DNA from 4 places in the Paenibacillus sp. LC231 genome. Region 4 is predicted to be linked to each of the others. Evidence: predicted binding sites of a transcription regulator. Region 4 holds the regulator's gene; each other region holds the start of a gene.

Region 1 (8,045 bases), on a different contig from region 4:
TTATTACGGTAGGGAACGAAAATGATTTTCTGTCACAGCTCGGAAGGGTGGTCCATCTCGGAGACCGGGAGATTGCCGTCTTCCGGACTTCGGATCATCAATGGTTTGCGCTGGACAATCAAAGCCCGCATCCCAAAGGAGGGCCGCTCTCGGAAGCCATCGTATCCGGGCACTACATCTACGATCCGTTATACGATTGGAAGATCGAGCTTTCAACCGGCCTCGTACAGGCTCCGGATCAAGGCCAGGTTCGTGTATACCCGATTCGCGCCGTGGACGGGAAGGTTGAGGTGGCTGTTTAAGGCCAGCTATCGCATAGTAAACAGACGAAATCAAGGGGTGATATCCCATGTTTAAAACGGATGTGGAAGCCGTTGTTAATGCCGCCGTCGGGAAAAAGGAGCAGATGAATCATAATCTGCTGCGCTATATGGTATCGGCTATGCTGGCCGGCGCGTATGTCGGCATTGGAATTGTATTGATCTTTAAGCTGGGGGCGCCGCTCGCAGCTGCCGGTTCGCCCTTCCAATCCCTCGTCATGGGAGCGGCATTCGGGATCGCGCTCACGTTGGTGGTGTTCGCAGGATCAGAGCTGTTTACCGGGAATCATATGTTTTTTACGATAAGCACATTATCGGGTCGAACGACGATGGGGGATACGCTGAAAAACTGGGTGCTCGTGTTTATCGGCAATCTGGCCGGAGCGATTCTGCTCAGCTATCTGGTGTATGCTTCCGGCCTGTTCAAAGGCCTGCCGCCGGACCATCTCATCTTCACGGCTGCCGCCAAGAAAATGAATGATCCGTTTATGGAGCTGTTCTTCCGAGGCATCTTGTGTAACTGGCTTGTCTGTCTGGCCTTGTGGATGGGGATTCGGGCCAAAGGCGAAACGACCAAGCTGATCTTAATATGGTGGTGTCTGTTTGCCTTCATTGCGACAGGGTACGAGCATAGCGTAGCCAATATGACACTTCTGACACTCGCGACGATTTTGCCGGGGCATCCCGAGACCATTTCCATCGGCGGATGGATCAGCAACATGGTGCCGGTCACGCTGGGGAACATTCTTGGCGGCGGATTGTTTGTGGGGATGGCGTATTGGTTTATCTCGTCGGGAAAAGGGAGCAAGCAAAAGAAGGTTGCATAGTAGGCATCATAGAAAAGGGGCTGCTCATAAAGTGGGTTTACTCACTTGATATACAGCCGAAAAGAAGCGGTCGACCAAACGGTTGACCGCTTCTTTCATTTGTCTAGTTAAAGTGAGGGATCTCCACGGAACGTCTCCTAACAAAAAAAAGAGGGATCCCGTCGGGCCTTATACATAAAAAGCCGTCCCTTCAGTTCAATGACTGAACAGGACAGCTATATGAATCTTGTCTTCCAATCCTTACCGATGTTCCACCAGGTCAATCGCACCGAGCACAATATGAGCCAGTCCGAAGCCGAGAATACCGGTTGCGGCAAGTTTATACTTGCTGCCAAGCAGAGCGGCACCCGAAGCAGAAACCACAGTTCCAAGAACAGCAGGAATCAAACCTTCACGCATGCTGGGCACTCCCTTTATTTTGGTTTTGAAAGACAAGGTTATTGTAAGCAGATGACTCTATATTATGCACAGAAGGGAGGCCGATTAAATCCGGCAGATTTCGTTCGGACACAGCTCGCAATGGCAGATTTCCTGCAGCATCGGAAGATCTTTAATGACAATCATCCCGCCGGCATATTCGATAGCATTTTTTTTGCGCAGGTCGCTCAGCATCCGGTTTACGCTTTCGCGGGTTGCCCCAATCATGTTCGATAGATCGGTGTGGGTAATCTTCTTGTTGATGAGAATAGTATTATCCGCTTGATGCTGCCCGTAGGTATTGCTCAGCCGGATGAGTGTCGATGTTAAAGCGCCGGGCTTGCCGTACATCATGAGATCCCGGAATTTGGTCTGGGTGATGCGGTGGTGAATGCCCATCCACTTCATAAAATCAATGGCGAAGTCGCAGTGCTGACAGATCAGCAGCTCCAGATCCTTGTGCTCGATGACACCGACAACACTATCCTCAAGCACCTCTGCCGAGAAACTGTGATTGTTGCTGAAGAATGGATCGGCTTGCCCGACTATGTCTCCCGGATGGTACATATATAGAATCAACTCTTTGCCTTCATCGGTCGATTTGGTTAATTTGATTCTTCCTTGTTTAACGTAGTACAGCTTGTCGGCGAAATCGCCTTCCCAGAACAAATGGGATCCTTCAGGGAGTACCCTTTCCTTCATGCTGACCAGCAGACGGTTGCGGTTTTGCTCCGAGAAGCACTGCGTGTTCCCTAAGTTTTCGATTTCCATTACATGGTCTACAGTATTCATGTTGGTATCCCCTAACATCCTAAAATTTGATCTGTTTAATCTTTAAATACATTATAACGTGAAAACATTCACTTTTGGGGGAGATTAAGAGGGAAATCGTGGCGAATTTTCAAACTTTGTGATCTCTTTCACTTGAAAGGAGGGGAAGACAGGTGTAAATCACACAGAAAAGATAAATACTTATATTGTGAAATAATTCACGTGAAAATAGAAACAGCTGTGTTACGATCAAAGCGTAGAAAGAAACATGAATCATGGGAGGATGAGAGATATGGCTGTGAGCAAAGGAACGGTGGAAGTAAAAGGACAAACAGCGTCGGAGTACATTCAGGGGCTGATTGACAAGGCGAATCGGGCCAAAGAAAAGTTTATGGAATTGAATCAGGAGCAAGTCGACGGGATTGTACAGGCCATGGCCATGGTAGGCCTTGAGAAGCACATGCAGCTGGCGAAAATGGCGGTTGAGGAAACGGGACGCGGCGTGTACGAAGACAAGATCATCAAAAACCTGTTTGCCACGGAGTATATCCACAACAGCATTAAATACGACAAAACCGTGGGTATCATTGAAGACAACGCCTATGACAGCTTTCAAAAAATAGCAGAACCGATCGGGATTATCATGGGGATAACACCGGTAACCAATCCGACCTCCACGACGATATTCAAGGCACTGATCTCCATTAAAACAAGAAACCCGATCATCTTCGGATTCCATCCATCCGCGCAGGCCTGCAGCAAGGAAGCCGCACGGATACTGCGGGATGCTGCCGTGAAGCAAGGTGCTCCTGCCGATTGCATCCAGTGGATCGAAGCTCCTTCCATGGATAAAACCAATGCACTGATGAATCATCCTGACGTTGCCTGCATTCTGGCTACAGGCGGTTCGGCGATGGTCAAAGCGGCATACAGCTGCGGCAAGCCTGCCCTGGGCGTAGGACCAGGAAACGTGCCTTGCTTTATTGAGAAGAGCGCGGATTTGGATCAGGCAGTGAACGATTTGATTTTGTCCAAAACCTTTGATAACGGCATGATCTGCGCTTCCGAGCAGGCTGTCATTATCGAGGAGCCTATATATCATACAGTGAAGAAAAAAATGATTGCCAGCGGCTGTTATTTTGTCAACAAGGAAGAGCTGGCGAAACTGACTGCGCATGCGATGGTATCGGATAAATGTGCGGTAAATCCTACTATCGTCGGACAGCCGGCAGCTAAGATAGCAGAGGCTTGCGGTTTCGAGGTACCGGAAAGCACCAAGATCCTGGTCGCCGAGCTGGAGGGAGTCGGACCTGCCTATCCGTTGTCTGCCGAGAAGCTTAGCCCGGTGCTGGCCTGCTATAAAGTGAAAGATGCGGAAGAGGGCATAACGCGCGCTGAGGAGATGGTTGCTTTTGGCGGCATGGGCCACTCGTCGGTAATCCACTCGCACAATGAGGACATCATCATGAAATTCTCAGATCGGATGAAAACCTGCCGTATCCTGGTGAATCAACCCTCTTCGCAAGGCGGTATCGGCGATATCTACAACACGAATCTGCCATCGCTGACGCTGGGCTGCGGTTCGTATGGACGTAATTCCACTTCGTCGAACGTGACGGCAGTCAATTTAATCAACGTGAAAAGGGTGAACCGCAGAACCGTGAATATGCAGTGGTTTAAAGTGCCGGACAAAATTTACTTTGAAAAAGGCTCGACGCAGTATCTTGCGAAAATGCCGGAAATCACCCGTGTCGCTATCGTTACCGACCCCATGATGGTGAAGCTGGGTTATGTGGAGCGGGTAGAGCACTATCTGCGTCAGCGCAGAGTGCCGGTAGCCATCGAAGTCTTCTCGGAGGTTGAGCCGGATCCTTCGACAACGACCGTAGAACGCGGAACGGAGATGCTTGCAAGATTCCAGCCGGACTGCATCATCGCCCTCGGCGGCGGATCGCCAATGGATGCAGCGAAAGCCATGTGGCTGTTCTATGAATATCCGGATACGGATTTTAACAATCTGAAGCAAAAATTCATGGATATCCGCAAGCGGGTCTATAAATATCCGAAGCTTGGACGGAAAGCGAAGTTCGTTGCCATTCCAACAACGTCGGGAACGGGCTCTGAAGTAACTTCGTTTGCCGTCATCACGGACAAAGGGCTGGGGAATACCAAGTATCCGCTGGCTGACTATGAGCTGACACCGGATGTGGCGATTATCGATCCGGAATTCGTATACACGCTGCCTAAAACGGCGGTAGCCGATACCGGCATGGACGTTCTGACACATGCGATTGAAGCCTACGTATCGGTGATGGCCAGCGATTATACGGATGGGCTTGCCATCAAGGCCATACAGCTGGTGTTCCAGTATCTTGAGCAGTCGGCGCTTACCGGCGACAAACTCGCCCGCGAAAAAATGCATAATGCTTCGACGCTTGCCGGCATGGCTTTTGCGAATGCGTTCCTTGGCATCAACCACAGTCTTGCGCATAAGTGGGGCGGTCAGTATCATACGGCGCACGGACGCACCAATGCGATCCTGATGCCTCACGTCATTCGTTACAACGCGAAGAAGCCAACGAAATTCGCTGCATGGCCGAAATACACCCACTTTGTGGCTGATGAGAGATATGCTGAAATCGCACGGATTCTCGGACTGCCGGCAAGAACGACGGAAGAGGGCGTGAACAGTCTGATTGGCGCAATCCGGGAGCTGAACAGCAAGCTCGGGATCGAGGAGTCGTTCCAGCAGCTTGGCATCGACCCTAAAGATTTCGAGAAAAATGTTGAGCATTTGGCGGACCGGGCTTTTGAAGACCAGTGTACAACGAGCAATCCGAAGCTGCCGCTGGTGACGGAGCTCGCAGAAGTTTACCGCAACGCATTTTACGGCCGGTTCTAGACTAGATAGACTCTAAACGCCGATCGTGAAGATCCAAATAGATTTTCAGACAAGGTATGCAAGACCAGGTTCAGAGTGATAAAAATCACGGGAAAAGATGAGTTTGTGATTATTATCACAGATGCAGGAGATCAACAGGACTACAATAAAGGTGTAGATGGAAGCTGAATCTCAGATCTTTGATATAGAAGCTTGAAGGCACAAGGCGGGGTAGTGGCACCATTGATCGTGAAAATAATCACATTAAAGATCTGAGACAGATCAAGGTGTGGCCCCGCCTGTCCTTGCAAGCCCCAGCAAATCTAGGAGGGATTCAATATGTCGGTGATTGAAAAAGAAGCAGGCTGGAAAGGTTTTAAATCAGGTAAATGGACCAAGCGAATTGACGTTAATGATTTTATTGCAGAGAACGTTACTCCCTATTATGGCACTGATGAATTTTTGGCGGGACCCACGGATAACACCAAAGCACTGTGGGATATCGTATCGGATTTAACCAAGAAGGAACGGGAGAACGGCGGGGTTCTGGATGTGGATGTCCATACACCATCAACCATCACCTCCCATCAACCTGGCTATTTGGACAAGGATAAAGAACAGATTGTCGGCGTTCAGACCGATGAGCCGTTCAAACGCTCGATCCAGCCTTTCGGCGGGATCCGGATGATGATTGATGCGTGCAACGCATACGGCTTTGAAATGCCGCAGGCGGTTGTGGACATCTTCAACGGTATACGCAAAACGCATAACCAAGGCGTGTTTGATGCCTATACTCCTGAGATGAGAGCAGCGCGCAAGGCCGGGATTATTACGGGTCTTCCCGATGCTTACGGCCGTGGACGTATCATCGGTGACTATCGCAGAGTATCGTTATACGGCGTGGACGCGCTGATCCAGGACAAATTGAGAGAACTCGCCGAGCTTGAAGTGGATGCGATGGATGAGCCGATCATCCGTTTGCGGGAAGAATTGTCTGAACAAATGCGGGCGCTCAAGGAACTGAAGGAAATGGCGGCTATGCATGGTTATGACATTTCCAAACCTGCGAATACGGCGAAGGAAGCATTCCAGTGGCTGTATTTCGGTTATTTGGCCGCAATCAAGGAGCAGAATGGCGCTGCGATGTCGCTTGGCCGGGTATCTTCTTTCCTTGATATTTATATTCAACGGGATCTGGCTGAAGGCAAGCTGACGGAAGAAACAGCCCAGGAACTGGTCGACCATTTCGTAATGAAACTTCGGATCGTGAAATTCCTGCGTACGCCGGATTATAACGAGCTGTTCAGCGGGGATCCGACGTGGGTAACGGAATCCATCGGGGGCATGTCGGTAAACGGTGAGACGAGAGTGACCAAGAATAGTTTCCGTTTCCTGCACACCCTGTACAATTTGGGACCTGCTCCGGAACCGAACTTGACGGTGCTATGGTCGGAGAAGCTGCCGGAAGCCTTCAAAAAATATTGTTCGAAAGTTTCGATCGAAACCAGCTCGATTCAATACGAGAACGATGATCTTATGCGTCCAATCTACGGAGACGATTACGGCATCGCCTGCTGCGTATCCGCGATGCGCATCGGAAAGCAGATGCAGTTCTTCGGAGCCAGAGCAAACCTCGCCAAAGCGCTGCTCTATGCGATTAACGGCGGTAGAGATGAGAAATCCGGCGCCCAGGTTGGACCGGAATATCCGGCCATCACCGCGGAAGTTCTGAGTTATGATGAAGTCATGAAGCGATTCAAGCCGATGATGGAATGGCTTGCGAAGCTCTACATGAATACGCTCAATGTTATCCATTACATGCATGACAAATATAGCTATGAACGGATAGAGATGGCGCTTCACGACCGGGATATCCTGCGCACGATGGCATGCGGCATTGCAGGCTTGTCCGTAGCAGCGGATTCACTGAGCGCAATTAAATATGCGAAGGTGAAGCCGGTACGCAACGAGCAAGGGATTGCGGTGGATTTTGAAATCGAGGGCGAGTTCCCTTGCTACGGCAACAACGATGATCGCGTGGATAGCATCGCCGTTGAACTGGTCGAGGCCTTCATGAGCATGATTCGCAAGCACAAGGCTTACCGTGATGCCATGCCAACCCAATCGGTGCTCACGATTACGTCGAACGTTGTATACGGCAAGAAGACAGGAACCACGCCGGATGGACGTAAGGCAGGCGAGCCGTTTGCGCCGGGCGCGAATCCGATGCACGGACGCGATAAGAAGGGAGCTCTCGCTTCGCTGACCTCCGTGGCCAAGCTGCCATATGAGGACAGTCTTGACGGCATCTCGAATACGTTCTCGATCGTACCGAAAGCTCTTGGCAAGGAAAGTGATATCCGCGTGAACAACCTGGTTGCGATGCTGGACGGTTACTTTGGCAGCAAAGCGCACCATCTGAACGTCAACGTATTTGACCGGGAGCAGCTGATGGATGCGATGGAGCATCCGGAGAATTATCCGCAGTTAACGATCCGGGTATCCGGTTATGCGGTCAACTTCGTCAAACTGACGCGCGAACAGCAGCTTGACGTCATCAACCGTACGTTCCACGGATCGATGTAAGGATGGAAGACTACCATAGCGGATACGGAAAGGATGACGCACCATGCTAAAAGGTCATGTACACTCCATAGAAACGTTCGGAACGGTGGACGGTCCGGGTATCCGCTTTGTGCTCTTCATGCAGGGTTGCCTCTTGAAGTGTCAATACTGCCATAATCCGGATACCTGGGGACTGCATGAAGGACGCGAGATGACGGTAGATGACGTATTGGCAGAGATTGAGCCTTATCTGAGCTACTACCG
Region 2 (8,045 bases), on a different contig from region 4:
ATGGTTTATTGAAACCCGGCAGCAAACTGCCATCCATCCGCGCTTTGACAGAATCCTATTCATGCAGTAAAAATACAGCCATACGGGCCTATGCTGAATTGGAAAAGAGACATATTATCTATGCTGTTCCCAAGAGTGGTTACTATGTCGTGGAGGGCAGAGGTAACATAACTCCCTCGAACCCAGCGGACCAAGTGATCGATTTTCGATCGGCGGGACCTGATAAAACGGTCATGCCCTACCGAGACTTTCAGCATTGCATGAACCAAGCGATTGAAATATATAAAGAAGAGTTATTTACCTATTCCCAAATTCCGGGTTTGCAGTCACTTCGTGTTGAGTTAGCCCGGCATTTACTCGACTTGCAGGTCTTCACGGTTCCTGAAAGGATCTTTGTTGTGTCCGGTTCGCAGCAAGCGCTGCATCTGCTGGTCTCCCTTCCTTTTCCTAACGGAAAGAACAATATTTGTGTGGAGCAGCCCACGCACTTTAGCATGATGGACTCCCTCAAGATTCATCAAGCCGTGACATACGGGATTGAGGTTACGAAGAACGGCATCGACTTTGGGCGGTTGGAGGACATTTTTAAAACTAGGGATATCAAGTTTTTCTATACGGTCTCAAGGTTCCATAACCCTACAGGCTACAGTTACTCCAATGTGGAGAAGAAGAGGATTGTAGAGCTTGCGCAGAAGTATGATGTCTATATCATCGAGGATGATTATATGGGAGATTTGGATCCGGATTCGAAACATGATCCGATGTTTGCCTTCGATCCCTCTGGCAGGGTGATCTACACGAAGAGCTTTTCCAAAGTCATGCTCCCCGGACTACGGCTGGGCTTGGCTGTGATCCCCGAAGCGATGAGTGAAATATTCCAGCGGGCAAAGCACGCGGCGGACATACACAGTCCGGTGCTCATGCAAGGCGCCCTCGAAATTTATCTGAAGAACGGGATGTTCCGAGCACATATTCAGAGGATGAGGCAAACCTATAGTAAAAAAGGGGCTCTGCTCCAGCAGGCTTACCAAACTCACCTGCCGTCCTTCTTATCCTTTACGGGTTCGCCATCCGGATTTTATTCCACGATCCAGCTGCCAGAACCATTAAAAGCATATCAATTGGTTAACTATCTGGAGAATGAGAACGTATATGCTCAGGATGCCAGCAGCATGTTCTTGCCTGAGTTTAAGAACGAATCCATGATACGACTAAGCGTATCTCAGGTGAAGGAGGAACTCATCGAAATCGGTGTTCAGAAAATTGCGGAAGGAGCCGCTAAATTGTTGAAGAGACGCAGCGAGGTGAGGTTCATCTAGTCGGTCCAAGCCGCAAGCGACCGGACCGACTGATGAAATAGGTTTAAGCGATGGGAGTACCATTCGGCAGATCAACATCCGGTTTCAGAAGCACGACGTCTCCCTGCTCCGGTACCCCGCCGAGGACAAGCACTTCGGATTGATAGCCAGCTATGCGTCTAGGCGGAAAATTGACGATAGCGACAACTTGATTACCTATGATGGTGTCCGCATCATATCGATTCGTAATCTGGGCACTGGTGCGCTTGATCCCGAGCGGACCGAAATCAATCTTCATTTTGATGGCGGGAACGCGCGCTTCCGGGAATGGCTCTGCTTCCACGATCGTTCCGATCCGAATATCCAGTTTGGTAAAATCTTCGATGGTTGCCATGACTATAGATCTCCTTACAGCTAGGTTATGAAGCAATAAGACGATGCTTCACAACACGAATTTTATGTACCATCTTATCATCTGCATTTCCGGGTATTCAAGTGACAGATTGGTTTAGCGTGTTCTATGCCGCTGAGGATCAACTGGAGAACTGAAATAAGGTGAATCATTCGGTGTCTTCTATACTCGCTCATTCTCCATAAGCTTCTTCCAATTCTGATGCTGCCTGTTAACCTTATTCCATATCAGGTCCCGTTCGATCATGGAATAGTTGACGAGCGGCTCATTAAATATGTCCGCCAGGATCTCGAACCATTCCGACTTCGATGAAATCTCTACCTTATCCAGGGTATTGCCGCTCCACTTTCTCCATATGCAGCCTTTGAGCTCGTTCATGCCCTGCTCGTGCCGTTGCCTAACAATGAACAGCTCCATCCACGGGGATTCCGGTGATCGGCTATAAAATGCATGGTTTGATTTAAATAGTTCCAAGCTGTTCACAACATCAGGGGCATAATCTACGCCTACATATGAATAATGGGGATCATGGATCAGCCTCCAGCCATCATCCGTTATGCGAGACGGCTCAAGCGCATATTGAAAAGGTCCCTGTATGTATTGTCCGAATTTCAATGGGATCGGTTCCCAGGGCATATCGCCAAGACCGACATCCACGAGCCACCGCTCTTCTTCCCCAAGTTGTTCATTCAATAAACTTACCGTTATCCCGAGATGGAAGCCGTTAATCCGCGGTTCTTGCCCTAATGGCTGTACTCCTGCCCGATGCCAATATACCTTATAACCTAAGGCTCGAAGAAGCGCGCTAAAGGCTCCATTCAGATGAAAACAATAACCGCTTCGTTGATGGATCATAAGTTGTACGGATTCCTGTATATCGATGGATGTCGGTTTCCCAGCAAAAATATCCAAGGTCTGCCAAGGTATTCGTGCGACGTGGGCTTTATGCAGCTCGAACAAATATTCCTTCGTCGGTTCCTGAATATCCGAAATGCCTAAACGGTTTAAATATGCCCTTACCTCACTTTGGGTGATCATAGCATGCACTCCTACTTTTTTTGCTTATCATAAACAAGAAACTGACCCTTATGAAATGGTCAGTTTCAACATTTTATAAAAGACAGGTATAAACAAGCCGTGTTCAATCCATGTTCCAGGCCTTCTGCAGAAGCCGTATCCCCTTTTCCATGTCAGCTGCGTTCAAGCTTGCAAATCCCATATATAACCTCGGGAACTGGTTTGCATCTTGCTGGTGGTTCATCCACATTTTTCGCAGGTCGTACACGATAACCCCGACGTTCGCCGCCCTCTGAATCAATTCCTCCGAGGACACTTCTTTTTTGACGATCAGCTGAATGTGGAGGCCTGAATTCTGACCCGTAATTTCAACAAACCTGCCAAGATAAGCCTCTATCAACTCAATCAACTGATGATGTCTCTTCCTGTACAGATTACGCACTTTACGAATATGACGGTACCAATGCCCCTGTTCAAAAAACGCGGTCATTGCCCACTGTTCCACGCGTGAAGGGGCAAAGAATACTTCCTGACGTTTGTGGGATATGTGATTCAGCAGCGCCGGTGGCAGAACGAGATAGTTCATACGCAGTGTCGGAGTCAGCACTTTCGAGAACGTGCCGGCGTATATGACCCGCCCGTTATGATCTAACCCTTGCAGGGAAGGAATCGGTTTTCCCTGGTAACGAAACTCACCGTCATAATCGTCCTCGATAATGTATGCATTTCTGGTATTGGCCCACTCCAGTAATCGTTCCCGCTCCGGATAAGGCATGATGCTTCCCGTCGGGAATTGGTGAGATGGCGTTACATATACGAGCTGTGCGTGGCTGCTCTCCAGCTGGTCAAGCGAGATTCCCTTATCACTAAGCGTAATCGGAAGTAAATCACAGCCATTCAAGTGAAATTGATCTCGTACCAAGCTGTAACCCGGCTCCTCAACCGCAATATGCTTAAGTTCTGGAAGTACTCTCGTAAGTAGCCCCATGCTATAGGCCGTGCCGGCGCCGATCACAATTTGATCAGGTGTTGAAATAACCCCTCTGGAATTTCGCAGATATTCCGAAACCACGGTGCGAAGCCCGTATTCGCCCTGCGGATCCCCATACATTCCCATTTCACTCACGTGCTGTTCCAGCGCTTCCTTGAGCATTTTATTCCAGGTTCGTACCGGAAAAGACGCTTGATCTAATCGAGTGGGATTAAAGTCAATAACGCCTTGATCTTGATTCAAGTGCCCGTTGGAATGCATAACTGACATCGTTGTTATAGAGGGGGTCTGCTGTTGATGATGGTGAGATAGTTCCTTGTATGGATTTATGACATATAGCCCCGACCTCGGTTTGCTGATCACATACCCTTCTGACGTTAACATTTGATAAGCCGTCTCGATCGGCGTTTTGCTTACATTGAGCTGAAGCTGGAGGGCACGAACGGAAGGCAATCGTTGTCCGTCGGGAATGTCCCCATTACGGATACCCTCACGAATTTGCAGATATAACTGCTGGTATAATGGGAACTCGCTTTGCTCCGGTAGAAGAATATCAAACAAGTGGGACCACCTCAGGCATTATATTAATAAAATTTACTGTCGTAATGGTAGGTATGTTTAATGAATTATACATGAAACTCAGCCCATGTAGCGCATCCTATTTCACGAATCGCTTCATTCGGTAACACAACCTTCAGTATATCTGACTTTCATAAACAGATAAAAACTGACCATTTCTGTATGGTCAGTTTTGTCTTAAGCTAACGTTAAATTGGATGTATCTCAATATGAATCTATTACGTTATGAAAGGACGTATGATCCTATGTCTCATCCCCTCCATCTCCAACAAAAGATCGGCCAGGGTTTAACGCCTCTCCAATTCATGGAGAATATGAAGATTCGGGAAATGAAATTGAGCAGAATCCCAAATACGAAGGAACTATTCAGACAAGTATATGATCGCTTCCAGTGGGAGAACAAAGAGACCGAGCGATTCTTCACTTCTGAGCGAAACCCATTCAACCATCTGCACTGCCTGATTCTCTGTACGGATTGGTGCCCGGATGTCATATGGAATGTGCCTGTCCTATTTAAAATATTGGAATATAGCCGAATTCCGTCCGACGTGCTCATCATGGAAGATCATATGGAAACAATGGACCTATTTCTAACGGATGGCGGACGCGCACAGCCGATTGCTGTCTTCCTCCATGCAAGCCATGCAAGCACAGGAGAAGTACTCGGAACTTGGGGCGCTCGTCCGGCGTATATCCAGAACGTTATGGATGAGTTCAAGAGGAACCACCCCGATAAACAAGCTGCATCCTATCAAGAGCAACTGGACCAAACGTACATGAAGATCGGAGAGCTCTACCATGAGGGTAATGAATATCAGAGGGTCATGATTCAGGAAATAAGGCAACTGCTTGCTTCGTTTATACCTGATAGAATTACCGATAATAACCTGTGACCGCGTTTGGCATAAGCGTGATCCCCTCCCCTGATGAAGGTGTATGGTTTCTGACAGTGTCAAAGTTAAAAATGAACACACAGGATGAAATATATCACAATCCCGCTGCTTAAATCTTCCTGAATATGTTATCATTACTATCGATGAAGCCTTAGGGATTCACTGTTCCGGCAGCCTTTAATAAGGGTAATTCATCAGAAGTATACCATTCACCAAATTTCATTAACTCAGTACAAGGGAGCGAAACACTTATGACAAAAAATGAAGCTCAGCGTCCGTCCCGCGTGGTGATCATCGGTACAGGAGCTGTGGGAGCAACGACTGCGTACACCTTATTCTTACGCGAAAGAGTATCTGAACTGGTATTAATCGATGCGAACCATGACAAAGCGCTTGGTGAAGCCTTGGATATGAATCACGGCCTCCCCTTTGCCGGAGGCGTCAAGCTGTGGGCTGGAGATTACAGCGATTGCAAGGATGCAGACATCATTGTCATTGCCGCAGGCTCCAACCAAAGACCCGGCGAGACGCGAATTGACTTATTGAAGCGAAATACGGCAATATTTGACGATATTATCCAAAACATCGTGAAATACAATGACCACGGTATCATTCTTGTGGCTACGAATCCGGTGGATATTCTCTCTTACGTCACGTTGAAGAAGAGCGGCTTCCCGGTCAATCGCGTGATCGGCTCCGGCACCTTGCTGGATAGCGCCCGTTTCCGGTATTTGATTGGTCAAAACAAAGGCATTAATCCGCGCAGCATTCACGCCCATATCGTCGGGGAACACGGTGATTCCGAATTGCCGCTTTGGAGCATTGCCAACATCGCGGGGATCGGAATCGATCTGACTGACGGTGAAAAAGAAGACATTTTCGACCGCACCAAGAATGCGGCTTATGAAATCATTAACGCCAAGGGTTCCACCTCCTATGCAATCGCGTTGGCGCTCGATCGGATCATCGTCTCCATTTTGCAAAACGAAGGTTCCGTTCTCAATGTATCCACGCTGCTCACGGACTACCACGGTGTGTCTGATGTATACTTAGGCGTGCCTTGTGTGGTTGATCGTACAGGCGTTCGGGAAATTCTGAATCTCGAGTTTAATGACGAGGAACTAACCCAATTTCATGCATCTGCTAACAAACTGAAAGAGCAGATCTCCAACATTTTCGAATAAAACAAAGCAGGGCTTTCCGGATGTGTGATTCGGGAAGCCTTGTTCTTTTGGCTGAGGAGCGATGACATTACGATGTAGCTAGCCAATCAGTTCGTGGCATAAATAGAAAAGGCGCTGTAAAGCAGAAGCAATCCCATTAATATATTAAACGGGCGCTCATATCGGGATAACAGATGCTGGAACAGCGAACCGAATAACGCCCAGGTCATGTTGGCACAAATGCCGACAATCGTGAGCAATAACGAGTAGGATATCAACTGCGCATGGGAAGTAGAGATCGGCATAACGAAGGTTGATACGGCTGTTATCCCGTATAAAATAACCTTCGGATTCATGAACTGGAAGATGAACCCGAAATAAAAGGTATTGAATCCACGAGCCTTATCATCTGCATGAGAGGGCTTGCTCTGCATGATTTTTATGGCAAGATAGATCAGATACACGCATCCGATGATATTCATAACAAACCTGATCTTCGGGATGAATGGATATAATACCAGATTGAAATAGCTGGACAACAGCATAATGACCAAGCATCCAGCTGCTACCCCTCCGATAAAGCGCATCGTTTTCTTAAATCCGTGGCTCCGTGCATTCGTCATCGAAATGATGTTGTTGGGTCCGGGCGTAAATGACGCGACAATCGCATAGGTAAGCAGCGAAACGATGAACACGCGCTCCCTCCTTTCGCGTATGTTATAGTAGTAATAATTGTACGTTATAGCGTCTGTACGTTATGATTATACAATATGTATGTTATAACGCACAATCCAAAAAAGGCGGTGTTTGATGTTGAAGCCGATTCATTTAGTATTGGCGAATAATATGAAGCTGCTAAGGGAGCAAAGGAAGCTAAGCCTGGATAAAGTCGCGGAGATGACCGGAATCAGCAAAACGATGCTGGGCCAGATCGAACGAGGAGAATCGAGTCCCTCTATTACAACCGTCTGGAAAATCGCGAACGGGTTAAAGCTTTCTTTTACGTCTTTGATTAATGAGCCTCAATCCGAAACGGTCGTGGTATCCCAAGAAGAGGTGCAAGCGCTGGTGGAGGATCACGGAAAAGTTCGAATTTATCCTTATTTCCCTTTTGAGGAAGGGCGGCGCTTTGAAATGTATTCGTTAGAAATGGACTGTGGCGGTTATTTAAGTGCAGAGGCTCACATTGAGGGGACGGAAGAGTTTATTACTGTTTTCGAAGGAGAGCTCACCATTCGTGTCGAAAACGAGGAATATACGGTGACTCCTGGTAAATCCATTCGATTTAAGGCCGATAAACCGCATGTTTACCATAACTCCGGCGCCTCCATGAACCGATTAAGTATGGTGATCCATTATTCCAAATGAAAAAGCCGCAGCCCCTTCATAAGAGGGAGCTGCGGCTTCGTATAATAGTACTACGTTCATCTACGGAGTGAGTTCGTACTGACTACCCCGTAACGGGACAACCACTTGCGCCCCAGCAGACCTACGGCACGGTCCGTTATGAACCCCATCAATCCCAGACAAATCAAACCGACAAAAATCCAATCCGTACGGAAGAACAAACGTGAATTCCAGATCAGATACCCCACGCCTTCATTCGAAGCAATCATCTCTGCCCCGATAATCGCCATGAACGAGGTTCCCATGGCAAGCCGGATGCCGGTGAACATAAATGGGATCGTTGCA
Region 3 (8,045 bases), on a different contig from region 4:
GCCACTATGCGACAAGGGAGACGGATATCGGTTATCGCAAGATGAAAGAAACGAAGGCAATGAGCCTGCGGGAGGGGATGTCCGACTATGCTTCGGTGATGAAGAGCATGCTCGGAAACCCGCTGCTGCTGATGATCTTCGGCGTGTATATATTATTTAATTTTCAGATGACGGTGAAGACGACCTATGTCTCCATTTTCATGGTGGAATATTTGCATTTGGGGAGCGGCCTGATCTCCGTCTTTCCGGCATTCTCCTCCGTAATTATGCTCATATTCATGCGGTGGATCATGCCCCGAATCGGAGAGCAGCATGTGCACCGGACGATGGTATGGGGGTTCGTTATATCGGTATTGTCCAATGTCATACTGGTGTTTGCGCCGCAAGGGGATCTGCTGGTGCTGAGCTTGAGCACCGTCATTGCCGCAATCGGCACCATGATGACGTACCCATACTTGGAGACTGCGGTGGCCAACGCCATAGACGATGAGAACCGCGCCAAAATATTCGCGCTGCTCCAGGTGCTCATCCTTATTGTCATTTCGCCATCCGGCATCATTGGCGGCTGGGCGTATGGCATTGATCCGAGAATTCCCTTCCTGCTAGTTGCCGGGGCATTTGTGATCAGCATCCCGCTGATGCTGCTGTACGGCAAAAAGGTAAAGGCGGCGCCTGTCGAAGCCGGAGCTTAACATAGGCATGAGATTGAGCTCATGGTTTAAAAAAAGGTTGAGCGTGCGTTTTTAAGCGGCGGGAAGCGAAGAAAATATGAATGGAGAGGCACTCCGGGCAAGGGGGAGCCTCTTTATTGCGTTGGTTATTGCAATTTGGTTAGTGTTCACTTATGATATGAGCATGAAAAAGAAACCGCATTTCGATAGCAAGAAGAAGGATATTTTGCAGGCTGCCATGAAGCTCTTCGCCGAGAAGGGCGTGGACGGCGTATCGGTGAAGGAGATCGGCGCGGCGGCGGGTGTAACAGATGCGGCGATCTATAAGCATTTTACGAATAAGGATGCCGTGGCAGCGGAGGCGTTCGAGGAATACTGCAGCAGCTATACGCGTCTGGTGGATGATTATGCGTCCCGCCCCGGCTTGTTTACAGAGCGGCTGTCGGCGCTCGTCACCCGGGTGCTGGCTTCGTATGACGAGGATAAATACGGCTTGCTGCTCTTGTCCCAACATCACGAGCTATTTACGGAGGTGCTAAAGAGCAGAGGACGCCAGCCCCTGGACGCCTTGCATGATCTGCTTGAGCAAGCGGTCTTGCAGCGGGACATCCCGCCGCAGAACACGCGATTAACTGCTGTATTGATCATCGGTGCATTCAGCCAGCTGGCGATCGCAACGATGCAAGGGGAGCTGGAGGAACCTTTGTCGCCGCTGGCACCTGAAGTGACGGCGCATTTATTGGCATTAACAGGTTTGGGAAAAGGTCCGGCGTGACCTTTTCTTTTTACCATCAGGTTAGTGATTGTTAACCAAATTATAAGGGGGAAGAAACATATGAAAAAGGTTTTAATTATTCAAGGCAATCCTATTGAGAACAGCTATGGCAGCCAGCTGGCCGAGGTCTATGCGAGGGGGGCGGCCGAATCCGGGGCGGAGGTGCGGGAGCTGGTGCTTGCGGAGCTGGAGTTTGACCTGAATCTCTCCGGTGGCTATAAGGGTAAACAACCGCTGGAGCCGGATTTGCAAAAAGCGCAGGAACTGATCTCTTGGGCGGATCACCTGGTGTTTGTGTACCCGAATTGGTGGGGAGGCATGCCGGCGCTGCTCAAAGGGTTCATCGACCGGGTGTTTCTGCCGGGCTTTGCCTTTAAGTACCGCAAGAACTCGCCCTTGCCCGAGCAGCTGCTCAAAGGGAAAACGGCCCGTCTCATCGTCACGATGGATTCGCCGTACGTCTACTACCGTTTCTATCTCGGCCAGCCGGGGCATCAAATGATGAAACATTCCATTCTGAAGTTTTGCGGCGTAGGCAGCGTGCGTGCCACGAACATTACGCAGCTTCGCAAAATGCCTGAAGTGGCAAGAAAGCAATGGCTTGAGCGTGTACTCAGAATGGGACGGAAATTAGCCTAAAGCTGGCAGGGTGTGTGATGTACAGTTCCTTCCAATGGCTTGACTTCTCGGGCAGGAGGATTATAATTCATACAACAAATGAAACGACCAAAGAATTGAATGGGTCATGTTTCAAAATCAAATCTTGATGTATATGCCGGGGAATAGGGCCCAGGCGTTTCTACCAGGTTACCGTAAATGACTTGACTACATGAAGGTTGAGAATCCGCTCCCCAAGCCCGGCTTTGCATAAACATCGAAGCCGGGCTGCAAGATCGCCTGAAATGGGATCTAAGCACGTTTTAACGGATGGGGTGATGTGCAGACTATTAGCAATGCATGGCTGCCGCGTGTGACTTCTCTTCCTCAATGGATATAGTTGCAGGCAACCCGGGCAGATACGCTGTCCGGGTTGTTTGGCGTGTTATACAGCGGATCGATTTTGTATTCTTACCGTTCATTTAAAAAAGGGGAGCGTGCAATCATCATGAGTTCAATCCAGAGACAGAAACGATACGAGGTCAGCCGGCAGTTGGGGAAGGTTGCCTTAGGACAGGAGCCCGCCGACCTGGTCATCAAGAGCGGCACGCTGGTAAATGTGTTTACAGGCGAGCTTCAGGAGCGAGTGGACGTGGCCATGGCCTCCGGACGCATTGCTTATATCGGCAACGCGGATCACACGATCGGGGAGGGGACTCGGGTTATTGAAGCGAATGGCCGATATATCTCGCCGGGCCTGCTTGACGGTCATATGCATGTGGAGAGCACAATGCTCACCGTGACCGAGTTTGCCAAGGCGGCTATCGTTAGCGGAACGACCGGGGTTTATATGGATCCCCATGAGATTGCCAACGTATTCGGCATGGAGGGCGTGCGCTGGATGCATGAGGAAGGGCAGCAGCTGCCGATGAAGGTGTTCACCACCGTTCCTTCGTGTGTGCCGTCAACCTTCGATCTGGAGGATGCCGGGGCGCAGCTGGGCGTAGCCGACATTGAGGAAGGGCTGACATGGCCCGGTGTTGCCGGGCTTGGCGAAGTGATGAATTTCCCGGGCGTCGTGTATGGCGATCCGACCATGAGCGGGGAGATCGAAGCGACGCTGCGTGCAGGCAAGACGGTGACCGGGCATTTTCCGGCAGAGGATGACCGGATGCTGCAGGCATATATGGCAACAGGCGTAAGCTCCGACCATGAGACGGTAACCCGGGAGCAGGCTTTGGAGAAGGTTCGCCTCGGCATGCATCTGATGATCCGCGAGGGTTCGGCATGGCAGGATGTGAAGGAAGTGGTTAAGGTCATAACGGAAGATAAGGTGCGTACAGACAATATTTCTCTGGTTACGGATGATGTGTATCCGCAGACGCTGCTGAGACTCGGACATATGAACCATGTGGTCCGCCGCGCCATGGAAGAGGGCGTGGACCCGGTTACGGCGATCCAGCTGGGAACGATCAACGTCGCTCGTTATTTCGGGATGGACATGGAGCTTGGCAGCATTTCACCTGGCAAAACGGCGGATATTTTGCTGATTGATGATCTGTTGAGCATGGTGCCTTCGGTCGTGATCACGGATGGCGAAGTGGTTGCAGAGAACGGCCGACTCGTGAAGGCGTTCCCGGTATATCAATACCCGGAAAAAGCCTTTAACTCGGTTCGGCTGCAGCGTTCGCTTACTGCGGATGACTTTCTGCTGCGCAGCAAATTCGATGCAACTCGCACGGAAGTGAACGTGGTGCGCGTCATCGAGAACAGCGCCCGTACCGCTAAAATGACAGCGGTGCTCTCCGTGGAGCAAGGCCTGATCCAGCCAGACCTGGATCAGGACGTGGTTCAGCTGGCATGCATTGAACGCCACGGCACGACGGGACAAATCTCGCTCGGTTTTGCGAGCGGCTTCGGACTGAAGTCCGGCGCAGTTGCGTCCACGGTGGCGCACGACAGCCACAATCTACTGGTGATGGGCACGAATGCCGAAGATATGGCACTCGCGGCGAATGAGTTGGCGGCGTGCGGTGGCGGCATGATCGTAGTACGGGATGGCAAGGTGCTGGCGAAGGTGGCGATGCCGATTGCGGGTTTGCTGGCGGATCGTCCGGTTGAGATCGTAGCGGAGGAAGTTGCTGCCTTGGAGGAGGCTTGGAAGGACCTCGGATGCCACATTCATGCTCCGTTCATGACTTTCTCGCTCATTGCGCTGCCGGTGATTCCGGAAATTCGCATTACCAACCGCGGGATCGCGGACGTAACCGAATTCAAGCTCATCGAAACCGAGATTGGCGCGGTTCAATAAGGGCGCAGATATACCGAAGCAGGTTGGCCTGATGGCGAACCTGCTTTTTTGTAGTGTAAATACAGGGTTTTAAAATGCGAGCAGAGACAGCGAACCGTTCCATATTCCTCGATGAGCACAAAATCGCAGTTCACTTAGTGATTTTCGTCACAAATTTATAACTTTTTGCCCCGGTTTCTATCCTGATATTGTGATGTTTATCACAATCCTTTAGGGCATGGTCTGCGACAATACAAAAAGAATCAAATTTGAAGTGATCACGTGAGCTAAAGGAAGGGGTATCTGATATGGATCCGGTTATGCTGGCGCGAATTCAATTCGCATCGACAACCATTTTTCACTTTATTTTCGTACCGTTGTCCATCGGATTGGCGTTTCTGATTGCCATCATGGAGACGATGTATGTTGTTAAAGGTCAGGAAGTCTACAAGAAAATGGCCAAGTTCTGGGGAAAGCTGTTCCTGATTAACTTTGCGGTCGGGGTTGTGACAGGGATTCTGCAGGAATTCCAGTTCGGCATGAACTGGTCGGATTACTCAAGGTTTGTCGGCGACGTATTTGGCGCACCGCTTGCCATTGAAGCGTTGCTGGCGTTTTTCCTCGAGTCGACTTTTATCGGACTGTGGATATTCGGTTGGGACCGTTTATCGAAGAAGGTCCATCTGCTCAGTATCTGGCTGGTATCGTTTGGGACCCTGATGTCCGCATTCTGGATTCTGGCAGCGAATTCGTTCATGCAGCGACCCGTCGGATTCGAGATGAATAATGGGCGGGCGGAGATGAATGATTTCTTTGCACTGATTACAAACGGTCAGCTGTTGGTGGAGTTCCCGCACACGATCTTCGGGGCACTGGCAACCGGGGCGTTCCTCGTTGCAGGTGTGAGTGCCTACAAGCTGATGAAGAAGCAGGATTTGGATTTCTTTAAGAAATCATTTCACATCGCCATCGTGATTGGCCTCATTACCTCTATTCTGGTTGCGGTATTCGGTCACCAGCAGGCGCAGTATCTGGTGGATACGCAGCCGATGAAGATGGCCGCTGCGGAGAGCCTGTGGGAAACGAGCGATGATCCTGCGCCTTGGACGGTCATTGCGGCCATCGATCCGGATAAGCAGGAGAACACGATGGAGTTTAAAATCCCGTATTTGCTCAGCTTTTTGTCCTACAGCAAGTTTTCCGGTGAAGTCATCGGGATGAAGGAGCTGCAGGCGCAGTACGAACAGCAATATGGTCCCGGAGATTATATCCCTCCCGTGCGCACAACATTCTGGAGCTTCCGGATTATGGTGGCCGCCGGCAGCGTCATGATTCTGCTGGGACTGTACGGAGCGTGGCTGATGCTGCGCAAAAAGGTCGAGAAGGCCGGCAAGTGGTTCCTCAGACTGATGCTGCTGGGCATTTCGCTGCCGTTCATCGCCAATACGTCGGGATGGATCATGACGGAGATCGGACGCCAGCCTTGGACGGTATTCGGACTGATTACCACGGAGAACAGTGTTTCACCGAACGTCAGCGCAGGCTCTATCCTGTTCTCGCTGATCATGTTTACTGCCATTTATGCGGTGCTGGCAGCCGTTATGGCGTATCTATTTATCAAAGTCATTAAGAAAGGACCGTATGCGGCGGAGGAAGAGGACCACCACGCAAGCGATCCGTTTAATAAGGAGGGCTACAATGCTGTCTCTTAACGAACTGTGGTTTGTGCTCGTTGCCGTCTTGTTTATCGGCTTCTTCTTCTTGGAGGGCTTCGACTTCGGGGTCGGGATGTCCACGCAGCTGCTGGCCAAAAATGATACCCAGCGCCGGGTGCTGATCAACTCGATCGGCCCGTTCTGGGACGCCAACGAGGTCTGGCTGCTGACGGCGGGCGGCGCCATGTTCGCCGCCTTCCCGAACTGGTATGCGACGCTGTTCAGCGGCTTCTACATTCCGCTTGTCTTTCTTCTGCTGGCCTTGATCGGACGCGGGGTGGCCTTTGAATTCCGCGGCAAGGTGGGCGATGTTCGCTGGAAACGGGTGTGGGACGGTGCGATCTTCACCGGCAGCGTGCTTCCGCCATTCCTGCTCGGCGTTGTCTTTGCCTGCCTGATTCAGGGGCTCCCCATTAACGAGAAGATGCAGCTGCATGCCGGATTGTTTGATGTTGTGAATGGCTATACTGTGGTTGGCGGACTGACGATGGTGATGCTCTGCCTGCTGCATGGCTTGATGTTTACAACACTGCGCACGATGGGGGATCTTCAGGAACGGGCGCGCCGTATGGCCCGGAGACTCCTGCTTCCCGTAGCGGCCCTGTTCGTGGCATTCGGGGTGATGACGTATTTCATGACCGATATCTTCGAGAAGCGTGGCGTGGTGTTAACCGTGCTGCTGGTGCTGGCTTTGCTCGCGTTCCTGCTGGGCGGATATTTCATGAACATCAAGCGGGACGGCTGGGCTTTCGGGATGACCGGGGCGGTTATCGCCCTGCTGGTAACGTCCGTGTTCGTGGGCTTGTTCCCGCGCGTGATGGTCAGTTCCATCAACGCTGCATTTGACTTGACCATTTATAATGCGGCCTCCGGACCGTATTCCCTCAAGATCATGACGATTGTGGCCGTATCGCTGCTGCCGTTTGTTTTGGGCTATCAAATTTGGAGTTACTTCGTTTTCCACAAACGGGTACATGAGAAGGAGCATTTGGAGTACTGATGGGAAAAGATCTGCTGGGATACAAAGGCGCCAAGACGGTATTCTTCCTTGTCGCCGTATGTACCCTGGCACAGAGCATGGCCATCCTTCTGCAAGCCAAATGGCTGGCGGGAGCCGTATCCGCCCTGTTTGCGGGATCAACGCTGCAGGAGCAGGGGGAGACCATTGCCTTGTTCCTGCTTGCATTTCTGGCACGCCACGGCATCTCGGCTGTGCAGCAAGGAATCGCACAGCGCTTTGCCGAGGAGACGGGCACGAGACTGAGGAAGCAGCTGCTGGATGAGCTGTTTCGGAATGGACCGTCCTTTGTCCGGTCGGAAGGAACGGGCAATGTGGTTACGCTTGTGCTGGAGGGCATCGGCAAGTTCCGCAAATACGCGGAGCTGACCATACCGCGGATGATGGGGGCGGGCATTACCCCGGCTCTGGTATGGCTGTACGTGTTCATGACGGACCGGATATCGGGCATTATTCTGCTGGTGACCATGCCGATCCTGATCGTATTCCTCATCCTCGTGGGGCTTGCCGCGAGAAAGCAGACCGAGCGGCAGCTGGATTCCTACCGAATGCTGTCCAATCATTTTGTAGATTCGCTTAGAGGTCTCACTACCCTGAAGTTTCTGGGACAGAGCCGCAAGCACAGTGAGAGCATACAGCAGGTCAGCGAGGGATATCGTGCAGCTACCATGCGGACCCTGCGCGTGGCGTTTCTGTCGTCCTTCGCACTGGATTTCTTTACGATGCTGTCCGTGGCATCTGTTGCAGTAAACCTGGGCTTGCGCCTCATTAACGGCAGCCTGGAGCTGCTGCCCGCGCTGCTCATCCTGATCCTGGCACCGGAGTATTTCCTGCCGGTGCGCATGGTCGGGGCGGACTTTCATGCCACGCTGGACGGCAAGCAGGCAGGGGAAGCGATGCAATCCATGATTCGGGAGGCCCGAAAGGGGCATTTGGGTGGAATCCCGGGTTCTGTTGCTGCGGAGGGTTCGGTCAATGG
Region 4 (8,045 bases):
CCTTCCAGCGGGGTCATCCCCATAGAGGTATCGATGGATTTTCCGCCTTTTACTGCTGTCAGGGAAGCACCGTTACCGATATGGCAGGTTATGATCTTCAGATCCTCCAGCGGCCGGTTCAGGAATTCTGCCGCTGCCTGGCTGACATAGGCGTGGGACGTGCCATGCGCACCGTAACGACGTACTTTATATTTATTATAAAGTACTCTCGGAATAGCGTACAGGTATGATTTCTCCGGCATCGTCTGATGGAACGCCGTATCAAATACAACGACCTGCGGGACGCCCGGCATATTGGTTTCTGCTGCTTTAATCCCCATCATCGATGCGGGATTGTGAAGTGGAGCCAAATCGAACAAGCGGCGGATTTCCGCTTTGGCGTCACTGTCAACGAGCGCGGATTCTTTAAATGACTCCCCGCCGTGCACGACGCGGTGTCCAACGGCCTGAATGCTGCCGATGGAATCGATCACGCCATGCTCCTCGTTCGTGAGCATGCCCAGCACTTTGCGGATGGCCGTGGTATGCTCCAAAATTTCGCTGACTTCGGTTACATCCTGTTTTCCCGTCGGCTTATGCGTCAGAATCGAGGAATCCATGCCGATCCGTTCGACCAAGCCTTTTGCCAGCACGGATTCATCCGTCATGTTGTACAGTTGATACTTCAGTGAAGAACTGCCTGCATTAATTACGAGAATATTCATACCCGGTCACCATCCTTATCGTACTTGAAAAAGCCTTCTCCGGTTTTAACGCCCAGTTGCCCTGCGCGGACCAGTTTCTTCAAGACAATCGATGGACGGTATTTCAGTTCGCCGTACTCGCGGAACATGCGCTCCAGCGCAGCGAGAATGGAATCCAAACCGAAACGGTCGGCCATCTCAAGCGGTCCATGCTGGAAGTTATACCCGATTCTCATTGCGTCATCGATATCCTCCGCCGAAGCCACGCCCTCTTGCAGCAAATGCATCGCTTCATTGATCATGAGGGTAATCATGCGGGTTGTAACGAAACCTGGAGACTCATATACCATGATGCCTTTTTTATCCGAAACTTCTTCAACAAAGCGCTTCGTTTCCGTAAACGTATGATCGGAAGTTTTCAGACCGCGGATGATCTCAACAAGGTCTACCTTGGAAACAGGATGAATGAAGTGCATGCCAATAACACGCTCAGGATATTTGGTAGAGCTGGCGAGCTCCGTCAAACTAAGCGTGGATGTATTACTTGCTAATATCACATGGCTCGGACATACTTGATCAAGCTGTGTAAAGACCTCTTTCTTCGCTTCCAAGTCCTCTATAATGGTTTCAATCACCATATCGCAGGTGCTAAGCTCGGCAAAATGAGTTACTTTTTGAATCCGGTTCAGTATCAATTTCTTCTCTGCTTGGGTAATTCCCCACTTCTCCAATTGTTTATCTAGACTGGTCTCGATCATTCGGTATGAATAGTCCAGTTTCTCTGGAGTTTTCTCTACGAGCAGTACGTCAAGACCTTTGGCTGCCAGCATCTCCGCAATGCCCTGCCCCATAGTCCCGCCGCCTACGACGCCGATTTTTTTGAAGTACATGGTTTCTACTCCACCCTTTCCTTATCTCTATACTTTATTGTACCCCATTTGTCGAAAAATACATTTTCAGAGCACAAAGTATAATAATATCTTAGCACGACAAAAAAGTAAAAAAAAATAACCAGCATAACAATTTATGCTGGTAAAAGCGCGTTTTCACGAAATTGACAACGAAATTGTTCCCCCGAGAGAATTTCTTCCTTCAACAGGATATCAAGAGAATTGTCGAATATTGGCCGTTTCTGTTCCAAGAGATTCTTGGTGCGGTTCATTAACTCTTCCAAAATCACATTATTCTCTTTCATTAACTCTTCAGTTGTTACCATGTTCATGTTAACAATGCCCAGCGACGTCAAACCTGACTTCATCATCGTCTCCACGATGTTCAGCGATTGCTCAAAGTCATTGCTTGAACCTGTGCTTCGGCCTCCGTAAAAGATCTCTTCGGCGGCCGCACCGCCAAGCGCGATCATAATTTGCTCTTCCAGGAAGGTTTTCGTGTATAGATATTGTTCCTCCTGCGGATTATGACGAACATAACCTAGCGCTTTACCACGCGGGCTGAGTGCAACTTGCTTCACACTGCCGGGACGCACAAGCTCTGCCATAATAGCATGTCCCAATTCATGTATGGCAACGCGCTTCTTCTCTTCCAAATTCGATTCACGGTCGGAACGCTCACCCATCATTACCTTGTCAATCGCCATGGACAAATGACGCTGATGGATAAACTGTTCATTCTCGCGCATCGTGTAAATGGCCGCTTCATTCATGACGCTCTCGAGTTGTGCGCCCGAGAAGCCGTATGCTTCCTCGGCGATTTTCTCCAAGTCAACATCTTCATGCAACGGCTTATTGCCCGCATGCAGATTCAAGATATGAGTACGTCCCTTCTTATCCGGCAGATCGACCTGAATGTGACGGTCGAAACGCCCTGGACGCAGCAGTGCGCTATCCAGCATTTCTTTCCGGTTTGTCGCGGCAATAACCAGAATACGAGGAGTATCCTGCGAATAGATGCCATCCATCTCGGTTAGCAGCTGATTCAGCGTCTGGTCGTACTCGCGCTGCTGGCCGCCTTCGCGTTTACCGCCAATGACATCGATCTCATCGATGAAGATAATGGCGTTTTGCTTGTTTTCCTTTGCCGCACGGTTACGAGCATCCTTGAACAAATCCCGGATGCGCCCTGCACCAACACCGACATACATCTCAACAAATTCACTGCCGGATGCAGCAACAAAGATCGAATCCGTGTAATGGGCAGCGGCTTTAGCCATCAACGTCTTCCCTGTTCCCGGAGGCCCGGTGAGAAGAATGCCCTTCAATGGACGAATGCCGAATTTCTTAATGTCTTCATGACGAATCAGAAAATCCAGTGCTTCACGCAGCTCTTGCTTGGCATTATCCTGCCCGCCGATTTCTTCGAACGTCAGCTTGGCAGGTCCGCTCTTTTTCCGCTTCCGCTCATTCGCTGCGCCTACAGCGATGCCGCCCTTCATCTTCGCGATAAACAACAAGCCGCCTACAAGTGCTGCAGCGATGAGCAAGGGCACGATGTTCACGCCGACAAACACAAGGAATACCAGCAAAACCGGAATAAAGCCTAACATGATTTCTTTAGCTAATTTAGGCATGATTCCACACCTCCATGTTGCCAGACTGACGCGGCAAGATTATAAATTTACCAGACTTGCCGTCTGACAAGCTGACATAGACGTTGGTGTCATCAATCGTTGCTTTAGCTTTCAAATTCGGAGACTGGGCAGCAAGCTGCTCGAGCGATGATTGAATATCGGTATACTGCTTATTATCCATCGCTTCAGCGACTGACAGCATCGCCTTCTCCCACCATTGATCCAGTGCTTCCGAGGAATGGTCCTCCACCTGGATTTTCAATTCCCGATTGCCAATCACAGACTTGCCTTCCTTCTTAATATGCTGGACCAGGCCTTGCAAATTTGTATCCGGAGCCAAATCAAGATTCAAAGTAACGGTATTCTGTTTAATATCTATATGTGAATCCTTCACGCCGTCATATTGTGACACAACATTGGCCAGCGGATTTTGCAAAGCCATCTGCCGATACAGAAACCATCCGCCAAAGAGAACCGATGCTGAGATCACGACAGTCAGCACGATAGGTACAATGCGTAGTTTCATGAAGTTCCTCCTTCATTTCTGTATGAAATTTTGTCTATCATGCTGCAACACAATAATACATATAACAACGATATATAGGGATGCATGTAGTTTATATGCTCATTTTGTACAAGTATGAGTATATCACATCTTATATACTTTTTCATGCATGTCTGTGAAAATATTTAGAACAGTTTTTCCATATTATTTCTGAATACGCTTACAATTATAGAGAAATAAGAGAGGAACCCGCGAATATTAAAGGGCCCCTCTCTCCTTCTTATTTATTGATTTGGAAGAATAATGTCATTACCGATGGTGTTACCGTCTTGAAAACGATAAAACCGATAACCGCGCTGACCGTTGTGTTCATACTGCAGCTGCCAAGCATACTCGCCCTCATACATTCCAGGCAGCAGCCGCTTAATTTCTACGCCAGGCAATTCGTTATAAATCTGATCCCGCATCTGGTCTTCAGACAACCCCGTATTCAGCAAAACGGATTGGACAGCCTCGGCACCTGCAACAGGTACGTTGTCATCCGTAAATTTCACCCATACCATACGGTCTTGATTGTCCTGATCCTTCCCGCTTATCACCCAGTAGTTATTGTCCTCGCCCCACACCGATTTATAGGTCTTCCCGGACGTAACCAATTGGCCATGTTGTTTGGCGGCAGCAATTGCCATTCTTTCTTCATTCCAAGCATCTTTCATCACATATGAATAATAGAGCTGTAAACCAAGCAGTAACAGCAGCACGCCGGATACACTCAGCAATATCCACTTCGTTTTTTTCTTCAAATCCGTCTTCCTCGCTCCCCTTGATTATTCCCTAGAGGGTTGTAAGACGCTCAAAGGCACGCTGCGCTTCCCGGCGGATACGTTCCTCATCGAGAGTAAGACTCGCGCCATTCTTCACTACCTGCTTGCCGTCAACCCATACATGCTCAACATCCTTCGCACTGGCGGAGTAGATAGCATGAGAAATGTAATCCGTCTTCGGAAGGAAGTGCGCCTGATCCGTGTTCAGTGCGATCATATCTGCCTTCATACCTACCGCAAGCGTACCAATATCCGTAAGGAAGGCTGACTTGGCTCCATATTCTGTACCCATCCGAAGCGCTTCGGATGCTGGAATTGCGGTTGGATCCCCGCTTACTCCTTTATGGATCAGTGCGGCCAGCCGCATCTCTTCAAACATATCCAGATTATTATTGCTGGCAGGTCCATCAGTACCCAAAGACACGGTGACCCCGGCTTTCAGCAGTGCAGGCACGCGAGCGATGCCGCTGGCAAGCTTCAAATTGCTGCCTGGATTATGCGAAACCATAACTTGATGTTTGGCCAGAATTTCGATTTCTTCATCGGTTAGATGGACGGCATGCGCAAGCAGCGTTGGACGGGAGAACATGCCAAGCTTCTCTAGATGGGCAACAGGGCGAAGTCCGTAGTCATTTACATTTTGAGCTACTTCCGTTTCCGTTTCGGACATATGCGTATGCAAAGGCAAATTCAAATCATGTGATGCTTGCACGAATTTTTCGATGAAATCCGGCGGGCACGTATAGGGTGCATGCGGTGAGATCATCGTCGTAATCCTACCGTCAGCCTGACCATGCCAGTATTTCGCGAATGCAACCGCCTCATCCAGCTTCTGCTGCTGCACCTCAGGCGGACATAATCCGATGACACCGCGTGTCAGAACGCCGCGCATGCCTGAGTCCTCCACTACCTTTGCAACCTGATCCATATGATCATACATATCCACAAATGTCGTGGTTCCGCCTTTGATCATCTCCAGCACGGAGAGTGAGGTTCCCCAGTATACATCGTCGGCCGTGAATCTGGCTTCCATCGGCCACATTTTTTCCTGAAGCCATACCTGTAGTGCCAGATCGTCGCCATACCCGCGAAGAAGCGACATGGCCGCATGTCCGTGCGTGTTCACCAATCCAGGCAGGAAAAACAGTTGGGTTCCGTCGATGATTTCTGTTCCCTCTTGGACAGTCGGCTCTTCTTCACCCAGGTAGGTGATCCGGTCGTTCTCAACGACCATATATCCGCGTAACACGGATCTGCCTTCCTCTAGTACTGCAAACGTTCCGTTTTTAATCATCCACTTCGTTGTCGTCATGTGCTGCATCCTCCTTGCCGTTATCCAAATAATAGGCCAAACTCTGCAAATCCGTAGTAAAATCTGCCGTATGAATCCGGATATGGGCTGGAGCTTTCAGGATGGTCGGTGCAAAATTCAGGATAGCCTCGATGCCTGCCGCGATAAGTTGATTCGCTACATTCTGCGCCTCAAAATCCGGAACGGTGATAATCCCGATACGAATGCCGTACTCATGAACCGTCTTCTCCAGCTCCTCCATCGGCTGTACGACCAAATTGTTAATTTTCATACCAACTTTGGGAGAATACGAATCGAAAACCGCCACAATCTTCATATTGTCCTTCAGAAATGCATTGTAATTCGATAATGCATGTCCAAGATTACCGGCCCCAATCAATGCGACATTGATCTTCTGGTCCAGCTTTAGAATCTGGCGAATTTTCTCGATCAGATAAGATACGTCATATCCGATCCCTTTCCGTCCAAAATCACCGAAATACGCTAGGTCCTTACGAATTTGAGCAGGATTGAGGTCCAGTTTCTGCCCCAGTTCCTGGGAGGAAACCGTGGAGACCTCCCTTTTCTGAAGCTCATTCAAATAGCGCAAGTATACAGGTAATCTGCGGACCACGGCTTCCGAAATTTTTTCCGATTTCATGCATGCTCCCCCTAATAATAGGTTAATAACTACATTTGTTTGTGCTCGTTCATGGTTTCACTTTATTCAGCTTGGTTCTCTATGCCTGCCTCTTCCTGCAGCCATTCCGAAATTCGGGGAACGATCCCCTCTGTCGGCATGTGCTCCATCTTCGGTCCAGGCAAGGAATATAAGAAATACTTCCCGTAATAGGATTCAATGACCCGAGTATCGTAGACGATGACAATCCCCTTATCCTGCGCGGTCCGTACCAGTCGGCCAAATCCCTGTTTGAAGCGAATGACCGCTTGCGGAACCGAAAGCTTCATAAACGGGTTCTTCTTCTGCTGCTGCAGAAGCTCGCTCTTGGCTTCGACCAGAGGGTGATTCGGCGGTTGGAACGGCAGCCGTACGATGGCGAGGCAGGTGAGCGCCTCACCGGGTATATCTACTCCTTCCCAGAAGGAGCTGGTGCCCAGCAGAACCGAAGCGCTGCTATCCTGGAATCTCCGGATTAACTTGGTACGGCTGGTTCCGTCCATCCCTTGTCCCAGTACCGTAATATCGCTGGATCCCAGCGCCTCCTTCAAGGGCTCATGCACCTGACGCAGCATGCGGTACGAGGTGAACAGGACAAGCATGCGACCATGCGTTGCGATGGCCGTATCAGCCAATGATTGCACAAGTGTATTCACAAAGAGTGCATCCCCGACCGAGCCCTTCACGCTCGGAAAATCGCGCGGCACAACAAGGAGAGCCTGCTCCCTGTAATTAAACGGGGACGGCAGCAGGACCGTGTTCAGGTTGCCGTTATCTGCCGCTTCCTGAAGACCCAAATTCTCGATCATGAACTGAAACGATTTGTCCACCGACAAGGTCGCCGATGTCAGGATCACGCTTTGTTTTTTGTCAAAAAACAATTCCTTTAAGTGGGTGCTGACATCGACGGGCACCGCATAAAGCTGCAGCGATTTGCCGCGGAAGTTGCCGTTCGCCTCCATCCAGTATACCGTACCCTCATCGTTCAGCGACATGAAGGTCCTCAGGTCCTCGCGGTGTGCCGCCAGGTCCTTAAACAGACCCGATAGGTCTGTTAACAGACTGTCCGCGCTGTAGTCGTCCAGATCTTCCTTCATTTCGGCAATCAGCTTATCACCCTTGCGAACGACATCGCCCAGCGTCAGATGAATTTGATGCTCCAGCTCGGCCAGCGAATTCCAATCCTTCGGCTTCTTCAGAGGCGATAAGCGAAGCGAGAATTGACCGGCATCCCCCGGAGTCGCGTCTCCGCGCTCCGGAAGCAGTCCGAACAATTGATCGCTGAGCCGGTCCCAATTCTCTTTGACGGTGATCAGATCCGGATAAATCCGGTCGATGACGGAAGACCACTCGGCAGCCTTCTCATGGGATGACGCTTGCAGCAGCTGGCGAAGAGCCGGAAGCTGACCGCTGCGGCTGTCTTTGTACATACGGGTCAACGTGTGGACAACCGAAAAATATTTCATCTGCAAGCCAAGGTGCTTGCCGGCGACGTCCTCCAGATGATGCGCTTCATCGATGACGAGACGGTCATAA

The links. Region 4 encodes Rex, which represses fermentation and respiration genes when NADH is low (regulators of the CRP and FNR family bind a similar motif). Its sites were predicted from a motif close to TTGTGAAATATTTCACAA; they were not measured.
Region 1: adhE (bifunctional acetaldehyde-CoA/alcohol dehydrogenase) is a predicted target of Rex. The motif match lies at 2,542-2,559, and genes of this name have one in related genera.
Region 2: AK95_RS14115 (L-lactate dehydrogenase) is a predicted target of Rex. The motif match lies at 5,273-5,290, and genes of this name have one in related genera.
Region 3: AK95_RS04565 (cytochrome ubiquinol oxidase subunit I) is a predicted target of Rex. The motif match lies at 4,543-4,560, and genes of this name have one in related genera.

What each region holds. Positions count from the first base shown of each region.
Region 1 covers NZ_JFOM01000056.1:181,860-189,904, forward strand. Annotated here, with positions in the region: gene nirD (nitrite reductase small subunit NirD) at 1-302, shown strand, start outside; gene AK95_RS31235 (formate/nitrite transporter family protein) at 350-1,147, shown strand; gene AK95_RS31240 (asparagine synthase) at 1,388-1,546, opposite strand; gene AK95_RS31245 (Crp/Fnr family transcriptional regulator) at 1,631-2,356, opposite strand; gene adhE (bifunctional acetaldehyde-CoA/alcohol dehydrogenase) at 2,628-5,237, shown strand; gene pflB (formate C-acetyltransferase) at 5,556-7,802, shown strand; gene pflA (pyruvate formate-lyase-activating protein) at 7,846-8,045, shown strand, end outside.
Region 2 covers NZ_JFOM01000017.1:10,469-18,513, reverse strand. Annotated here, with positions in the region: gene AK95_RS14140 (aminotransferase-like domain-containing protein) at 1-1,319, shown strand, start outside; gene csaA (chaperone CsaA) at 1,363-1,692, opposite strand; gene AK95_RS14130 (arylamine N-acetyltransferase family protein) at 1,873-2,748, opposite strand; gene pdxR (MocR-like pyridoxine biosynthesis transcription factor PdxR) at 2,852-4,279, opposite strand; gene AK95_RS14120 (thioredoxin family protein) at 4,627-5,190, shown strand; gene AK95_RS14115 (L-lactate dehydrogenase) at 5,442-6,374, shown strand; gene AK95_RS14110 (LysE family transporter) at 6,461-7,048, opposite strand; gene AK95_RS14105 (helix-turn-helix domain-containing protein) at 7,167-7,721, shown strand; gene AK95_RS14100 (ABC transporter permease) at 7,778-8,045, opposite strand, start outside.
Region 3 covers NZ_JFOM01000008.1:106,947-114,991, forward strand. Annotated here, with positions in the region: gene AK95_RS04545 (MFS transporter) at 1-692, shown strand, start outside; gene AK95_RS04550 (TetR/AcrR family transcriptional regulator) at 856-1,446, shown strand; gene AK95_RS04555 (NAD(P)H-dependent oxidoreductase) at 1,507-2,085, shown strand; purine riboswitch at 2,193-2,294, shown strand; gene ade (adenine deaminase) at 2,552-4,354, shown strand; gene AK95_RS04565 (cytochrome ubiquinol oxidase subunit I) at 4,642-6,045, shown strand; gene cydB (cytochrome d ubiquinol oxidase subunit II) at 6,032-7,048, shown strand; gene AK95_RS04575 (ABC transporter ATP-binding protein/permease) at 7,048-8,045, shown strand, end outside.
Region 4 covers NZ_JFOM01000005.1:250,000-258,044, forward strand. Annotated here, with positions in the region: gene AK95_RS02720 (acetate/propionate family kinase) at 1-704, opposite strand, end outside; gene AK95_RS02725 (3-hydroxyacyl-CoA dehydrogenase family protein) at 701-1,573, opposite strand; gene AK95_RS02730 (AAA family ATPase) at 1,708-3,210, opposite strand; gene AK95_RS02735 (hypothetical protein) at 3,203-3,736, opposite strand; gene AK95_RS02740 (cell wall elongation regulator TseB-like domain-containing protein) at 4,000-4,518, opposite strand; gene AK95_RS02745 (amidohydrolase) at 4,550-5,851, opposite strand; gene AK95_RS02750 (redox-sensing transcriptional repressor Rex) at 5,826-6,491, opposite strand; gene dinG (ATP-dependent DNA helicase DinG) at 6,554-8,045, opposite strand, start outside.